Regions from separate parts of the Pseudoduganella sp. RAF19 genome, predicted to be linked through region 2. Evidence: predicted binding sites of a transcription regulator. Region 2 holds the regulator's gene; the other holds the start of a gene.

Region 1 (3,761 bases), on a different contig from region 2:
ATACTCGACCGCGCTAACCCAATGTTGCTGCAAGATCTGCGAAATCGATAACGCGATGCCGCACAAAATTGCTGCCCCCGCCATAATTTTTTTAAACATCGCTCTCCTCTCAAAAGTAGCATTGCTGCGCAGAGTATTAGTAGTTCGAACTACGCCGTAACTTGAGCAAGTCATTGGTCGAGTGAGGTGCCTGGCCGGAGGGCAGCGTTTGTCATTGCAGATTATTCGCCTTCAGTATTCGTGCGAACGTTCAGTTTCCACTGAACTGGCCCCTGGCCGGTTGGGTGTTGATGGTGGTTTTGTGGCGGGAACGGGTCTCCCTTGTTGCAGGTGACCTCCTTCTTACATCCGACGCATTTGTAAATTCCGGACATCGGAACGGTACTCCCGGGGTTGTGTTTTTGGTTCCACCATTCACCGCCACTGCTTTTCGTCAGACTAGATTGGTCAAGATACCAAGACATTGAAATCTCCTATAGAAATCGTTGAAAAAAGTAACGCGGCAGCTTTTGACGATACGGATACAGCAATTAGAGGGTGACAAGAAAGTCGTCCGAAACACGATGAAGATTGCTCTTCATTTCGTCATCTCAAGCAGTATCCCTGATGAGACTGAGCTTGCAGTCGATTGATTTTGCAATCTCCAAAACTTCTTCAGTTGGTATCTGGCGAAGCACTTCCTTGGAGTTCAAATCAACGACTTTAACGACTAAGATTTTTGTGTCGCTGTCGATGGAGAACTCCAGGTCTAACGCCTTCTCGTGCGCAGCCTTGTTCAGCTTGGATACGGCCTTCGTGATCTCAGTCGAAGCCGGTGTGGGAGTACCGTCATTGACGGCGTTATCAATTCCAGGTGAGGGACTTCCACTCGAAGCAGGCTCCCAACCTTGTCGGAGACTGACTTCGTTCGAGTTTGGACGTTCTACAATCTGGTTGGACTTACTTGTTATCGAATCGACGCTCATGATGCTTCCCGTGTGCATAAGCCCCGGCCTGCCTAACGGCATACCGGGGTGATAATTACGAGATATGTGATCCCATCACATAAACCGGCGATACTGGATTAGCCGCGTAGCAGGGACAGGACACCGTTAGGCAACGAGTTGGCTTGTGCCAGCATTGCAGTACCAGCTTGTTGCAGAATCTGACCGCGGGTCATGTTGGCGGTTTCAGACGCGAAATCAGTATCTTGGATTCGGCTACGAGACGCGGACAGATTTTCAGAAGTCGTTTGCAGATTTGAGATCGTGGAAGCGAAACGGTTCTGGATCGCACCCAAGGATGCACGGTTGCTGTTAATTGAGTTCAGTGCCGAGTCGATGGTCTTCAAGGCGGCGTTGGCACCGTCCACGGTCGACACGTCAATTTTGGCTACGGACTGCAGGTCGGAACCGGTAGCAGCGCCAACAATCTTGCCGGCACCGACGCTACTTGACAGGGTAAAGCCGCTGTCGGACGAGAAGTCAAGCTTGCCGCCAATCGTAGCGAATGTGTTCACCGCGCCGACAGCAATCTTTGCTGCGGCCATAGCTGGACTGTTACCGGAGGCGGGCTGATCTGCACCGCGGATATTGGCCGTTGCCAGCTTGTCAGTCGCGTCGGCGTTGGTGTTTTTGATCTGGATATCGGAGCCGGACGAGTTGGTCAGCTGGATTTCCTTACCGCTTGCACCAGACTTGATCGAGGCCGAGATACCGGTCGTGCCGCTCTGAGCATTAATTGCCTGAGCCAGAGCTGACAAATCGCCGCTTTTGACCTTGGCCGAAATGGTCACGGCCTTTGAGTTAGGATCAGCTTCCAGCGAGTTGTCGCCGCGCAGTTCGAACTGGTAGGAGCCATCCGCCAGGTCAGAGAGATTGGCTTCAGTGGTTGCGGTCGCAGTTACTCCGGAAGTACCGGATTTCGCGTTGACGTTCGCCGCAATCTTTTTCGCGCTGTCGCCGAGAGTGTGGGCGGTATTGGCGCCGTCAGTGATGATGTTGGTGCCCTTGACGTCGACCGTGGTCGACACGCCGTTGCCGGAAGTGAAGGTCAGCGTCTCGTCAGTGATAACGCCGTTCGATTCAGTGGCGTACGCGTCGGACACGAATTTGGCAGCGGTGCTATCGAAGCCGGACTTCATGGTGTTGTTGCCGATATCGGTCGCACGGGCCGACTGCACGCCGATATTGATGGTCTGACCAGAGTTCGCGCCAACCTGGAATTGTGCGGAGGTGAGGGAACCGTCCAGCACGTTCTGACCGTTGAACTGAGTGGTATTGGCCACGCGGTCGAGCTCCTTTGCCAGCGACGACACCTCGTTCTGGATCGATTTGCGGTCGGAATCAGAGTTTGTGCCATTAGCAGACTGCACGGAGAGTTCTCGGATGCGCTGCAGCAAGTCGCCGGCGGTGCTGAGACCACCTTCAGCCGTCTGCGCCAGCGAGATACCATCGTTCGCGTTACGAGCCGCCTGGTTGTTGCCACGAATCTGCGAGGTGAAGCGCTCGGAGATTGCTAATCCGGCCGCGTCGTCTTTAGCGCTATTGATTCGCAGCCCGGAGGACAGGCGCTGCAGCGAGGTCGACAGGGAAGCTTGAGACGCATTCAGGTTACGCTGTGCGTTCAAGGATGCAACGTTGGTGTTGATGCTCTGAGCCATGATCTAGGTCTCCGGTACTGTAAGTTGGGCAAATTGCTCATTCACTTTGGCCTGCCACTTACTTGTGACAATGAAGCCGCTGTTGTGTCTGATTACGGGGAACCGTCGGAAACCTTGAAGTGCAGTGACGAGTCCAAACTGCTAGTTTTGGCTCTATAGTCAAAGAGGTGCCATTGCTACCGTCTCACGCGACAAGTTCTGCTGGAACTTTAGGGTTCAAACGAATATTTGTAGTTGTCCTAAAACTCCTTCTTGCCACTTGATGCCGTCACGCCCCGCCTTTATCAAAAGTGTCATCGGTGACTAGTCACGACAATCTGTTCAACTTCAACAATTCGTTAGCTTTATCTAGGAAGCTTGCGGCGAGCACCTGGCAGTATTCTTTCAAACGGTAACGCAGCGGGCGATATATAGACCTGACGTGACAGCAATTTGGGACCCACACGGGTTCGCTTTCGTCGTCATGACCGCTCGTTACTGTCATTAAACCCATATCCTTGCCGCTACGGTACTCATCAACGAACTGCGTTGAGATGAAGCGAAGTTTCGGTCATAGCGGCCGTAGTTCCCCTGCGGATGTAACTCTTGGAGTCATATTCAGCAGTGATCTATGGACCTAGATTTAGTCTTTGGTGAACACGTTTCAGTTCTCGAAGTGCCTGATGTTTTTGAACATGGCTTCTGGTTGTTCGGTGCTGTGCACAGCACTGCATGAAGATTTCGTAACAGCAACTAGTGTTGGATTTGAGGCAATTGATTGAAATGTCTGTTACCATTTATCGGTGACTGGGAAGATTTCATTCAATGACAATGACTACACTTATCAATAATGAGATTGCGGAAAAGCAGCGTAAATCGGAGTTCATCGCCTTGCTGCGCGCCAGATTTGTCATTTCCAGCAGAGCGAAAAGTACGCAAGGTTGGTTCATTGTCCTTACGGTTGCATTACCGGTACTAAGTCTCCTGCTGGCACCACACTATCCAGATTTGAAACCGTACTTTGCGTTGGCCGCGCTAACGGTTTTGCTCTTGGATACTGCGGTAGTGGAGCGAATTCAAAAGGACCGCACAAAGCGGAGTGCGAAACTGCAAGAAGAATTCGATACCAAGATTTTGGGTA
Region 2 (3,761 bases):
GGCTGGTCAACAACTTCTACAACCTGGACAGCGTCAGCGAAAAAGGCATCGTCGCATCGATGGTGCCAATGGACAGCTACCTGATGGACCTGAACAGCGGCCAGCAATACTACCGCCCGTCCTACATGCTGGTGGCCGTGCTGCGCGATGCCCGCACAGCGGCCGCCTACCAGAGCGGCATCCAGGACGTGTTCACGCACTTCTATAAACACGACTTCACCTACAAGCACGCCGCCGCCAACTGCGCCGGCATCAGCATCGATATGCTGCGCAAGTTGGGCTGGCAAGTGCCGCAGCGTGGACCAACGGGACGCGTGACGGCCGTCGCGGCCTACGGTTACATGGCCGCCAGCGACCGCAGTCTGCAAAGCGGCCAGAAGACCTACGACTACTTCACGGAAGAACAGACCCGCCTTTATCCTGCCGTGGCTTTCGACGCCATCGGCCGCGACCTCCTGGCGCTGCTGGATGGCCAAGCCGGCCGCACGCTCAGCGCCTACGAACAGCAGCTGCGCGACGATGTGGAAGCGGTGGTGCTGGTGCGCATTCCGCAAATTCCATCCAGCCGTGCCTTCGGTTCGGCGCCGGTATATTCGATTGCGGAATATCGCGAACGCGTGCCGGCCGATCGCAGCAAATGGCAGATCGTTCCAACGCCGGCACGGCCCTTCCCCGCCGCGTTGCGCGACGGACCGGCGCCTGCCGAAGACGCACCGATGCAGCCGCTGCCCGTGCTCGGCACGCTGGCAGGACTCGGCGCTGCCGGCGCGAGCGCTCTGTGGCGGCTGCGTCTCTGGCTGCGCCGCCGCAAACTCAGCGCGGCGCCTGCGGCGCGATCGTCGTAGGAATTTCGGTTGAGGGGTCGGGGATGCCCGACAGGATGGTGACGGCCACGCGGCGATTGCGCGCGCGGCCTTCCGGATCATCGTTCGATGCGACCGGATGATTGTCGGCGTGGCCGACCGCCGTCATGCGCGAGGCGGCAACGCCCGACTCGATGAACAGCCGCACCACCGTCCCCGCGCGCGTGGCCGACAATTCCCAGTTGGAGGGGAAAGCCGTATTGCGGATCGGCTGATTGTCCGTATGCCCTTCCACCTGCACCGCGTGCGGATCATCCTTCAGCAGCGAAGCCACGGCGGTCAGCGCTTCACGCGATTCAGGCGTCAGGCGCGCATCGCCGGGATTGAACAGCACACTGGCGTTGATTTCCACGCTCACGCCGCGGCTGTTCTGCGTGACCTTCACCTTGCCCTCCTTGACCAGCGGCGCCAGCGTGGCGGCGAGATCGTTGGCCAGGTGCGTCATCTGCTCCTTCTCCTTGCGGATCTGCTCCGCGCGGCGGCGCTGGGCCGGATTCGGGATCGGCACATTCTGCACTTCGGTGTTCTGCAAGGGTGCTGCGCCCTGGCCGCCGAAAGCATCGCCCAGCGCATCGGAGAAGACTTTGTATTTGCCGATATTGACGGAGGAAATCGCGTACATCACCACGAAGAACGCGAACAGCAGCGTGATGAAATCCGCGTAGGAAATCAGCCAGCGCTCATGGTTCTCCGGTTCATCGTCGAACTTCCTGCGTGCGCGGCGGTACTGCATCTCAGTGCTCCCGCATCAGCGTGGCGATGCGCTCGTCGATCACACGCGTGAAGTCACCGGTGGCGATATCGTAGAACACCGCGGCGGCAAGCTCCTGCTGGTAGACCTGGCGCGTGACGATGTTTTTCAGCTTGTTCGCGATCGGATAGAAGAACAGATTGGCCAGGCCCACGCCATAAATGGTGGACACGAAAGCCACCGCGATGCCGGAACCGAGCTTGCTCGGATCGGTGAGGTTTTCCATCACGTGAATCAGACCCAGCACCGCGCCCAGGATGCCGATGGTCGGCGAATACCCAGCCGCCGATTCCCAGATGCGCACAGCCTGGCGTTCGGCCGTTTCGAAGGCGGTGATTTCCATGTCCAGCATTTGCCGCATTTTGTCCGGCTGGATGCCGTCCACGATCATACGCAGACCCTTGGCGATGAATTTGTCTTTGGAGGCGAGCATGTAGCGCTCCAGCGCCAGCAAGCCGTCGCGGCGTGCGGCCAGGCTCCAGGAATTGATGTCGCGCGCCAGCGCGGCGCGGTTATCGGCGGGCGGCTGAAAAATCCAGCGCAGCATCGATAGGCCGCGGCGCAAAGTGGGCAGGCGCGTTTGCAGCATCACCGCGCCAAACGTACCGATAACGACAATGGCAAACGCCGCCGGCTGAAGCAGGGAAGTGAGTTTGCCGCCTTCCAGCCCCTGGCCAACGAGAATGCCGGCAAGCGCCAGCAGTACGCCGGCTATGCTGGACCAGTCCATGCCTGCTCCCGGAGTGATGCACGCAGGCGGGCCACGGCCTGGGTGTGCAATTGCGAGACCCGCGATTCGGATACACCCATCACGGCCCCGATTTCCTTCAGGTTCAGCTCTTCTTCGTAATACAGGCCCATTAACATTTTCTCGCGCGGCGGCAAGGCATCGATGGCATCGATCACCGCTTGGCGGAAATCGGTATCGAGCAGCGCGCGCAGAGGATCGGCTTCCTCGTCATGTGCGTATCGGTCGAGGAAGGAATCATTGCCATCCTCGTCGTGGAAATCTTCGTAATACACCAGCTGGTGGCCGCCGCCTTCGGACAGCATTTCCTGGTAATCGGACAGCGACAGCTTGAGCGACTTCGCCACTTCCGATTCGCTGGGCGGACGGCCCAGGCGCTGCTGCAGCACGGCCATCGCATTTTCAATCTTGCGCATATCCTGGCGCAGCGAGCGCGGCATCCAGTCAGAGGAGCGCAGCTCGTCCAGCATGGCTCCGCGGATGCGCATCACCGCATAGGTTTCAAACTGGGCGCCGTGGGTTTCTTCGTAGCGGTTGATAGCATCGAGCAAGCCGATCATCCCGGCCTGTACCAGGTCATCCACTTCCACACTCGGGGGCAACTTGGCCTTCATGTGGTGGGCAAGCCGCTTAACCAACGGCATGTGCTCCGTCAGCAAAGAGTCTTTGTCTACTTTCCCTTTGACCGTGTACATAAAATTCTAGTTGTTGTAATGCTCAAAAATGGTTGCTGCTCCCCGCAAAGTGTGATGCCGAGCCAGCCAGCGCAAAGCGTCCGGCCAGTTGACGGAACGCGACCGAAGCACCGGCCAGCGGAAACGCATCGACCACCGCGCGCCCTAAGCGTGCTGCACGATGCAGGTACTCGTCGGCTGGAACGGAACCCATGGAAACCAGGTTCACTGCCAGGTAACGGCTTGCCGCCTGCGCCATATTATCGTAAACCACCCTCGCCTCGGCTTCCGAAGCCCCGGTAACGAGAATTCCGAACGGGCGGCGGCCCAGTTCGTGGTTCAGGCGCTTGATCATCAGATAAGCATTCTTGATGGAAGCCGCGCTGTTGGAAACTTGCACGACAATTTCCGAGCTGGCCATGACTGGCACGGGGAAAGCTTCGCCATCGAACTCGCCATCGACCAGGGTGATGCCGGTCTGCTTGACGAGCACGTCGAAAGCCTTGGCCAGGCGGCGGCCTTCGTCGGGACCGCGGCGCTGTTCGCCGCGCGTCATTTGCACCACATTAAATCCTTGCGGCGCAGCGTGAATCACCTGGTTCAGGCCGCACTGCTGGCGCGCCACATTGATCAGACTGGCGCCGCCATCGACACCCAGGCGCGACGCCACACCGTGCGCGCTGGCACAGGCATCGACCAGCAGCACATCATTGCCGGCCTGGGCC

What was found. The regulator FliA, encoded in region 2, starts transcription of late flagellar genes. The targets are predictions, from matches to a motif close to CTAAAGTTTNNNNNNNNNNNGCCGNTA.
Region 1: a site for FliA is predicted at 2,734-2,760, ahead of AB4Z19_RS27960 (flagellin N-terminal helical domain-containing protein). Genes of this name have one in related genera too.

The regions. Positions count from the first base shown of each region.
Region 1 covers NZ_JBFREF010000013.1:66,666-70,426, forward strand. Annotated here, with positions in the region: gene AB4Z19_RS27950 (hypothetical protein) at 1-99, opposite strand, end outside; gene AB4Z19_RS27955 (flagellar protein FlaG) at 591-965, opposite strand; gene AB4Z19_RS27960 (flagellin N-terminal helical domain-containing protein) at 1,064-2,641, opposite strand; gene AB4Z19_RS27965 (S-4TM family putative pore-forming effector) at 3,452-3,761, shown strand, end outside.
Region 2 covers NZ_JBFREF010000003.1:309,353-313,113, reverse strand. Annotated here, with positions in the region: gene AB4Z19_RS09305 (hypothetical protein) at 1-845, shown strand, start outside; gene motD (flagellar motor protein MotD) at 814-1,596, opposite strand; gene AB4Z19_RS09295 (flagellar motor protein) at 1,598-2,344, opposite strand; gene AB4Z19_RS09290 (RNA polymerase sigma factor FliA) at 2,326-3,057, opposite strand; gene AB4Z19_RS09285 (MinD/ParA family ATP-binding protein) at 3,080-3,761, opposite strand, start outside.